Regions from separate parts of the Janibacter zhangyanbonis genome, predicted to be linked through region 1. Evidence: predicted binding sites of a transcription regulator. Region 1 holds the regulator's gene; the other holds the start of a gene.
The links. Region 1 encodes LexA, which represses DNA repair genes until DNA is damaged. Its sites were predicted from a motif close to TCGAACANNTGTTCGA; they were not measured.

Region 2: a site for LexA is predicted at 1,916-1,931, ahead of ruvC (crossover junction endodeoxyribonuclease RuvC). Genes of this name have one in related genera too.

The regions. Positions count from the first base shown of each region.
Region 1 covers NZ_CP191481.1:1,259,643-1,263,352, reverse strand. Annotated here, with positions in the region: gene ACQBJO_RS06235 (vitamin B12-dependent ribonucleotide reductase) at 1-68, opposite strand, end outside; gene nrdR (transcriptional regulator NrdR) at 184-642, opposite strand; gene ACQBJO_RS06225 (LysM peptidoglycan-binding domain-containing protein) at 927-1,313, opposite strand; gene lexA (transcriptional repressor LexA) at 1,518-2,267, shown strand; gene ACQBJO_RS06215 (NAD-dependent protein deacetylase) at 2,242-3,102, opposite strand; gene ACQBJO_RS06210 (LysR family transcriptional regulator) at 3,144-3,710, shown strand, end outside.
Region 2 covers NZ_CP191481.1:1,613,678-1,617,387, forward strand. Annotated here, with positions in the region: gene ACQBJO_RS07850 (YtxH domain-containing protein) at 1-326, opposite strand, end outside; gene pdxT (pyridoxal 5'-phosphate synthase glutaminase subunit PdxT) at 450-1,061, shown strand; gene ACQBJO_RS07860 (YebC/PmpR family DNA-binding transcriptional regulator) at 1,105-1,866, shown strand; gene ruvC (crossover junction endodeoxyribonuclease RuvC) at 1,967-2,485, shown strand; gene ruvA (Holliday junction branch migration protein RuvA) at 2,482-3,078, shown strand; gene ruvB (Holliday junction branch migration DNA helicase RuvB) at 3,096-3,710, shown strand, end outside.

The sequences.
Region 1 (3,710 bases):
CGCTCGATCGTCAGGCCCTTGGTGCGGGACCCGCGACGGGCGCTGGACTTGCCGGCGGTCTCGGTCATGCTGCTTCTCCTCGATCCGTGTGGTGACGGTCTGCTGCTGGTCGGTGTGGAGTGCTGTGTCAAACGGTGTCACCGGGTACCGACAGCCCACTCGCTGGCGGCACCCGGGGGGTCTCTAGGTGGCGGTCGCGTGCTCGGCACGCAGGCGCTCGATGGCGGTCTCGAAGTCCTCGAGCGAGTCGAAGGACTGGTAGACCGACGCGAAGCGCAGGTACGCGACCTCGTCGAGCTCGCGCAGCGGCGGCAGGATCGCCATGCCCACCTCGTGGGCGTCGATCTCGGCGCTGCCCTGCGAGCGGATGCTCTCCTCCACGCGCTGGGCGAGGATGGCGAGCTGGTCCTCGGTGACCGGGCGGCCCTGGCAGGCCTTGCGGACACCGGCGAGCACCTTGGCCCGGCTGAAGGGCTCGGCCGCACCCGAGCGCTTGGTGACGGTCAGGCTGGCGCTCTCCAGGGTGGTGAAGCGCCGGCTGCACTCGGGGCACTGACGGCGGCGCCGGATGGCGCTGCCGTCCTCCGTCGTGCGGCTGTCGATGACCCGGGAGTCGGTGTGACGGCAGAACGGGCAGTGCACGCCGTGCTCCCTTCGCTCGTGCGTCCTGTGGACGGTGCGGTGGACGAGTCTGGGGATGGAACCCCATCACCTGTGGAGAACTGGCCTCATCCTGTGCACTAGATGTGGACGAATGACAACCGTGTAACCACTAGATGTAGTGACCATTAGAACCCTCTGTGAGCCTCCACGCAAGTCCCCCACGTGAACTGTCGACGAACGGCACATCGGCCGCCCCCGCATGCTGCGGAGACGGCCGATGGCTGGCCCGGGCCGGGTCGAAGGGCCCGGGTGTCAGGGGCGCCTCACGGCGCGGGGATGGTGAGCACCTGGCCCGCGTGGACGTGGCTCGTCGACAGGTCGTTGGTCACCTGGAGGCGGGCGACCGCCTCGCGGGTGGGCAGCTGGGGGAGCTCGGCCTCGGCGATCTGCCCGAGGGTCTGCCCCGGCTCGACGGCCACCTGCTGCGGGGTGGTCGCCGGACCGCCGAAGGCGACCGTGGCGCCGGCGACGCTCGCGACGAGCACGGTGGTCACGGTGATCGCCAGGCGCCCGCGACGGGTCAGACGAAGGGAGGTCGTCGCCCGCTCCGGGACGGCATCACCGGTGGGCACGGAGACGAGGTGACGCGAGCGCGCGGGGCGCGCCGGGCGCACGTCGATGCGGGCGGGGGCGGCGGTGAGAGCGGTCATGCGGTCCTCCTCGTGGCGGCTCTGTCGAACCGGTGTTCGATAGAACGTCTGTACGATGTCTAGCACGGGTGTTCGAAGGAAATCAACAACACGCTCGAACAGATGTTTGAAATGCCTGTTCGATCGGCCTACTGTCGGTCACAGCGAGAAGTTGACCAGCGACCACCGACAACGGTGTCGCGGCGGACGCACGAAGGGGTCGAGATGGGCGACGAGGACAACATCCACCAGCTCCCGCAGCGGGACACCGGCGACGGGCTGACCGTGCGCCAGCGCAAGGTGCTCGAGGTGATCCGCAATGCCGTCGCCACCCGCGGCTACCCGCCGAGCCTGCGCGAGATCGGCGAGCTCGTGGGCCTCACCTCCCCCAGTTCGGTCGCCCACCAGCTCTCCTCCCTGGAGCGCAAGGGCTACCTGCGTCGCGACCCCAACCGCCCCCGCGCGATCGAGGTCATCTCCCCCGACGACCAGCCCTCCCCGACCGACCCCGGGTCGGTCGCTGACATGGCCGGCATGCGCGGTGGCGCCAGTGCCGACGACGAGGCCGTCGACCCGACCGGCTCCGGCGACGAGCGCCCCGAGGCGAGTTACGTGCCCGTCCTGGGTCAGATCGCCGCCGGCGTCCCGATCACCGCCGAGGAGGTCGTCGACGACGTCTTCCCGCTGCCGAAGCAGATCGTCGGCGAGGGCTCGCTCTTCCTGCTCAAGGTCGTCGGTGACTCGATGATCGACGCCGCGATCTGCGACGGCGACTGGGTCGTCGTGCGGCAGCAGCCGAGCGCGGACAACGGCGACATCGTCGCGGCGATGCTCGACAACGAGGCGACGGTCAAGACCTTCAAGCGCACGGACGGCCACGTGTGGCTGCTCCCCCACAACCCCGCCTTCGACCCCATCGACGGCGACCACGCGACGATCCTCGGCAAGGTCACCGCGGTGCTGCGGCGTCTCTGACGCCCACCTCCACGAGGTCGACGAGGGAGCGAAGGGAGTCCCCCAGCTCCCCGTCGACGCGGTGGTCGACGAGGTCGTCGCCGCGGGTGGGACCGCGGGTGATGAGCGAGACCGGGATCCCGCGCTTCGCGGCGTGCCGCACGAAGCGCAGCCCCGACATCACCTGCAGCGAGCTGCCGAGCACGAGCAGGCTCGGCGCCGCGTCGACGAGGTCGAAGCAGTGCTGCACGAGCGGCTTGGCGACCGCTCCGCCGAAGAAGACGACGTCCGGCTTGAGCATGTCGGTCCCGCACCGCTCGCACTCCGGTGCGACGAAGCGCTCGACGTCGACGGTCTCGAGCCGCACGTCGCCGTCCGGCCGGATCTCGTCGCTGTCGACGTCGAAGCCCGGGTTCTGCGCCGCCATCCGCGCATCGAGCGTGGGCCGGTCGATGCGCGCCCCGCACGCGAGGCAGACGACCTCGACGAGGTTGCCGTGCAGCTCGACGACATCGTGGGTCCCGGCGGCCTGGTGCAGGCCGTCGACGTTCTGCGTGATGACCGGACCCACGGCCCCGAGCTCCTGCAGCCGGGTCACGAGGTGGTGCGCGGCATTGGGCCGCGCCGCGTGGAACCGCCGCCACCCGACGAAGCTGCGCGCCCAGTAGCGCTGTCGCGCCGAGCTGCTCCCGACGAACTCCGACAGGTGCATCGGGGTCACTCGCCGCGTCCCGTCCGGGCCCCGGTAGTCGGGGATCCCGCTCTCGGTCGACATGCCGGCCCCGGTGAGCACGAGGGCCGGCCCGTGGCGCAGCACCCTCGCGATCTGCTCGACCCGATCGACGTCGTCTGGCATGCCTCGATCCTAGGTCGGCGCGACGACCTACGATGGGCCCCATGATCGACGCCGCTGGGCTGCGCGTGATGCGGGCCATCGCCGATGAGGGCAGCTTCACCGCCGCTGCCCTCGCGCTCGGCTACTCGCAGCCCGCGGTCTCCCAGATGGTCAAGCGCCTCGAGCAGCGCACCGGCACCGTCCTCGTCGAAAAGGTCGGTCGCTCCGTGCGGCTCACCGAGGCCGGCGCCGTCCTCGCCCGCCACGCCACCCCCGTGCTCGCCGCTCTCGACGCCGCCGAGGAGGAGGTCGCCGCGATCGCCGGGCTGCGCTCGGGTCGGGTGCGGCTCATGGCCTTCCCGTCGTCGTCGGTGACGCTCGTCCCCCGCGCCCTGGCGGCGGTCCGCGCCGAGCACCCCGACCTGTCCGTGCAGTTCACCGAGGCCGAGCCGCCGGAGTCGCTCGCGGCCCTGCGGGCCGGCGAGGTCGACCTCGCCGTCGCCTTCTCCTACGACGGCAGCGAGCTGGCCCGGGGCGAGGACCTCGAGGGCTTCGTCGTGCACCCGCTGCTCGACGAGGAGGTGCGCGTGGCCTTGCCGCGTCACCACCCGCTCGCCGACCACGAGGTC
Region 2 (3,710 bases), 350 kb from region 1:
GAGGTGGGCTCGCCCGACCCGAGACCGCCTGCGCCGGTCCCGGGGGTGGTGCCGACGCCGGTGCCGGGGGAGGCGGTGGTGGTCGTCGTCGGGGTGTCGGTGGAGTCGTTCCCCGCCTTTTCCTTGACCTTGGCGGTGATCTTGTCCCCCGCCTTGTGCCCCAGGTCCTCGGCGGCCTCCTGGGCCTGACCGGCCTTGCGCTGCACCTTGGGGTCCTTCCACAGCCGCTTGGCCTGGCCGCTGATCTTGTCGTACTGCTCACGGCCGGCTCGCGTGCCGAACACGTAGCCGATGGCTCCGGCGGCGAGCATCGAGATCTTGCCCATGACAACCTCCTGGGTTGAGTCGTGCGGTTGGTTCATCTGGCTACCCGCTGACCGGGGGACCAAACACGTCCACGCATCGAGGCGGCGGCAGTCGCAGGCGTGCGGGCGACTACATTCCGCTCCATGAGCGACCTCTCCCGTCCCGTCATCGGAGTCCTCGCGGTCCAGGGCGACGTCCGGGAGCACCGAGCCGCCCTCGAGGAGGCCGGCGCAGCGACGCTGCCGGTACGTCGACCGGAGGAGCTGGCGACGGTGGACGCGCTCGTGCTCCCCGGAGGGGAGTCGACGACCATCGACAAGCTCACCCGCACCTTCGGCCTGCGTGACCCCCTTCGCTCCCGGATCGCCGACGGTCTGCCGGTCTACGGCAGCTGCGCCGGGATGATCCTGCTCGCCGACCGCCTGCTCGACGGGCACCCGCAGCAGCAGACGCTTGGCGGGCTCGACATCACGGTGCGGCGCAATGCCTTCGGCCGCCAGGTCGACTCCTACGAGACCGATCTCGAGGTGGCCGACATCGCCGGCGGGCCGGTCCGCGCCGTCTTCATCCGGGCTCCCTGGGTGGAGCAGGCCGGCGACGGCGTCGAGGTGCTCGCCGGCGTGGAGGCGAAGGGGGAGACCCGTCCGGTCGTCGTGCGGCAGGGCCACCTGCTCGCCACGAGCTTCCACCCCGAGGTGACCGGGGACCACCGCGTCCACGCGCTCTTCGTCGAGATGGTGCGGCGCGCCGCGTAGGATCGACCCTCGGACCACCTGCCAGCCACAACGAGGAGACAACGTGTCCGGCCACTCCAAGTGGGCAACCACGAAGCACAAGAAGGCGGCGATCGACGCCAAGCGCGGCAAGCTCTTCGCCAAGCTGATCAAGAACATCGAGGTCGCGGCGCGCACCGGTGGCGGCGACCCCACCGGCAACCCCACGCTCTACGACGCGATCCAGAAGGCGAAGAAGAGCTCGGTCCCCAACGACAACATCGACCGCGCCGTCAAGCGCGGCTCGGGCGCCGAGGCCGGTGGCGCCGACTGGGAGAACATCACCTACGAGGGCTACGCCCCCGGCGGTGTCGCCATCCTCATCGAGTGCCTGACCGACAACAAGAACCGCGCCGCCACCGAGGTGCGCACGGCCCTGTCGCGCAACGGCGGCAACCTCGCCGACCCCAACTCGGTGGCCTACCTCTTCAACCGCAAGGGCGTCGTCATGGTGCCCAAGGCGGAGAAGAGCGAGGACGACCTGCTCGAGATCGTGCTCGAGGCCGGCGCCGAGGAGATCAACGACTTCGGCGACTCGTGGCAGATCGTGTCCGAGGCGACCGACTTCGTCGCCGTCCGCACGGCGCTCCAGGAGGCCGGGGTCGACTACGACTCGGCCGAGGCCTCCTTCCTGCCGAGCATGCAGGTGCCCCTCGACAAGGAGGGCGCCAAGAAGATGATCCGCGTCGTCGAGGCCCTCGAGGACAGCGACGACGTCCAGGACGTCTTCACCAACGGCGACATCTCCGACGAGGTCCTCGCCCAGCTCGAGGCCGACGAGTCCTGAGCCCGGCGTGTCGGCGGCGCCCGGTGCGCCGCCGACACGTAGTCTCGACCAGAACAGGTGTTCGAGTCGATCCGGGAGGCCGCAGGTGCGAGTGCTCGGCGTGGACCCCGGGTTGACCCGGTGCGGTCTCGGCGTCGTCGAAGGGGAGGCCCGTGCCCTGCGCATGGTGGCCGTCGGTGTCGTGCGCACCTCGGCGGACCGCTCCACCGGTGACCGACTGGCCTACGTCCAGGACGAGCTCGACGCCTGGCTCGACCGCTTCGAGCCCGACGCGATCGCGCTCGAGCGCGTCTACGCCGCCGACCACGTGCCGACCGTCATGACGACGGCACAGGTGAGCGGGCTGGTCCACCTCGCCGGGGCCCGCCGCGGGCTGCCGGTCACCCTGCACACGCCCACCGAGGTCAAGGCGGCCGTCTCCGGCTCCGGCCGGGCAGACAAGGCACAGATCACGACGATGGTCACCCGCATCCTCTCCCTGGCCGAGGCCCCCCGGCCGGCCGACGCGGCCGACGCCCTGGCGCTGGCGATCTGCCACCAGTGGCGCGGGGCCGGTGCCGCCCGCCGCGACCTCGCCGCCGCGAGCGAGCGGGCCCGCCTGAGGTCGGTCGCCCGATGATCGCCTCCGTCACCGGCACCGCCCAGCACGTCGGCCTCGACCGGGTCGTCGTCGACGTCCACGGCATCGGGCTGCTCGTGCACACCCCGCCGGCGGTGGCCGCCGCGACCCGGGTGGGCCAGCCGGTCGAGCTCGCGACGAGCATGATCGTGCGCGAGGACTCGATGACCCTCTACGGCTTCGCCGAGGCCTCCGAGCGCGACACCTTCGACCTCGCGCAGACCGTCACCGGCGTCGGCCCGCGCGTCGCCATGGCGCTGCTGTCGGTGCTCAGCCCCCAGGAGCTCGCCGCCGCCGTCGCCGCGGACGACATCGCCACGCTGACCAAGGTCCCCGGCATCGGCAAGAAGGGCGCCGAGCGCATCGCCCTCGAGCTGCGGGGCAAGCTGCCGGAGGTGCCCGGGGCCGCCGCCGCGGGTGCCGCCGGGGGAGCGACGGCCGCGCCCTGGCAGGACCAGGTCATCGAGGCGCTCGTGGGTCTGGGTTACTCCGCGAGGCAGTCCGCGGACGCGGTGGCCAAGGTCGCCGACGAGCACGGTGACGGTGGCGTCTCCAGCGTCCTGAGGGCCGCCCTGCAGGTGCTCGCCCGGTGAGCGGCTTCAGCTCCGAGATGCGGGTCGCCGACGACGAGGACCCCCGGGCCTCCGACGGTTCCTACGACGCAACCGCCCGCATCGTCGACGCCGGCGGCACCGACGACGACACCACCGTCGAGGCGGCGCTGCGACCGCGACGGCTCGACGAGTTCCCCGGCCAGCCCAAGGTGCGCGACCAGCTCGGTCTCGTGCTCGAGGCCGCGCGCCGCCGCGGCGCCCCGCCCGACCACGTGCTCCTGTCCGGTCCGCCCGGCCTGGGCAAGACGACCCTGGCGATGATCGTCGCCGCCGAGCTCGAGCAGCCGATCCGGGTGACCTCCGGCCCCGCGATCCAGCACGCCGGCGACCTCGCGTCCGTCCTGAGCTCGCTGTCGGAGGGGGAGGTGCTCTTCCTCGACGAGATCCACCGCATGTCCCGCCCCGCCGAGGAGATGCTCTACCTCGCGATGGAGGACTTCCGCGTCGACGTCGTCGTCGGCAAGGGCCCGGGGGCCACGGCGATCCCGCTCGAGCTGCCCCCCTTCACCGTCGTCGGGGCGACGACCCGGGCCGGCCTGCTGCCGGCGCCGCTGCGCGACCGCTTCGGCTTCACCGGTCACCTCGACTTCTACGAGGTCGCCGACCTCGAG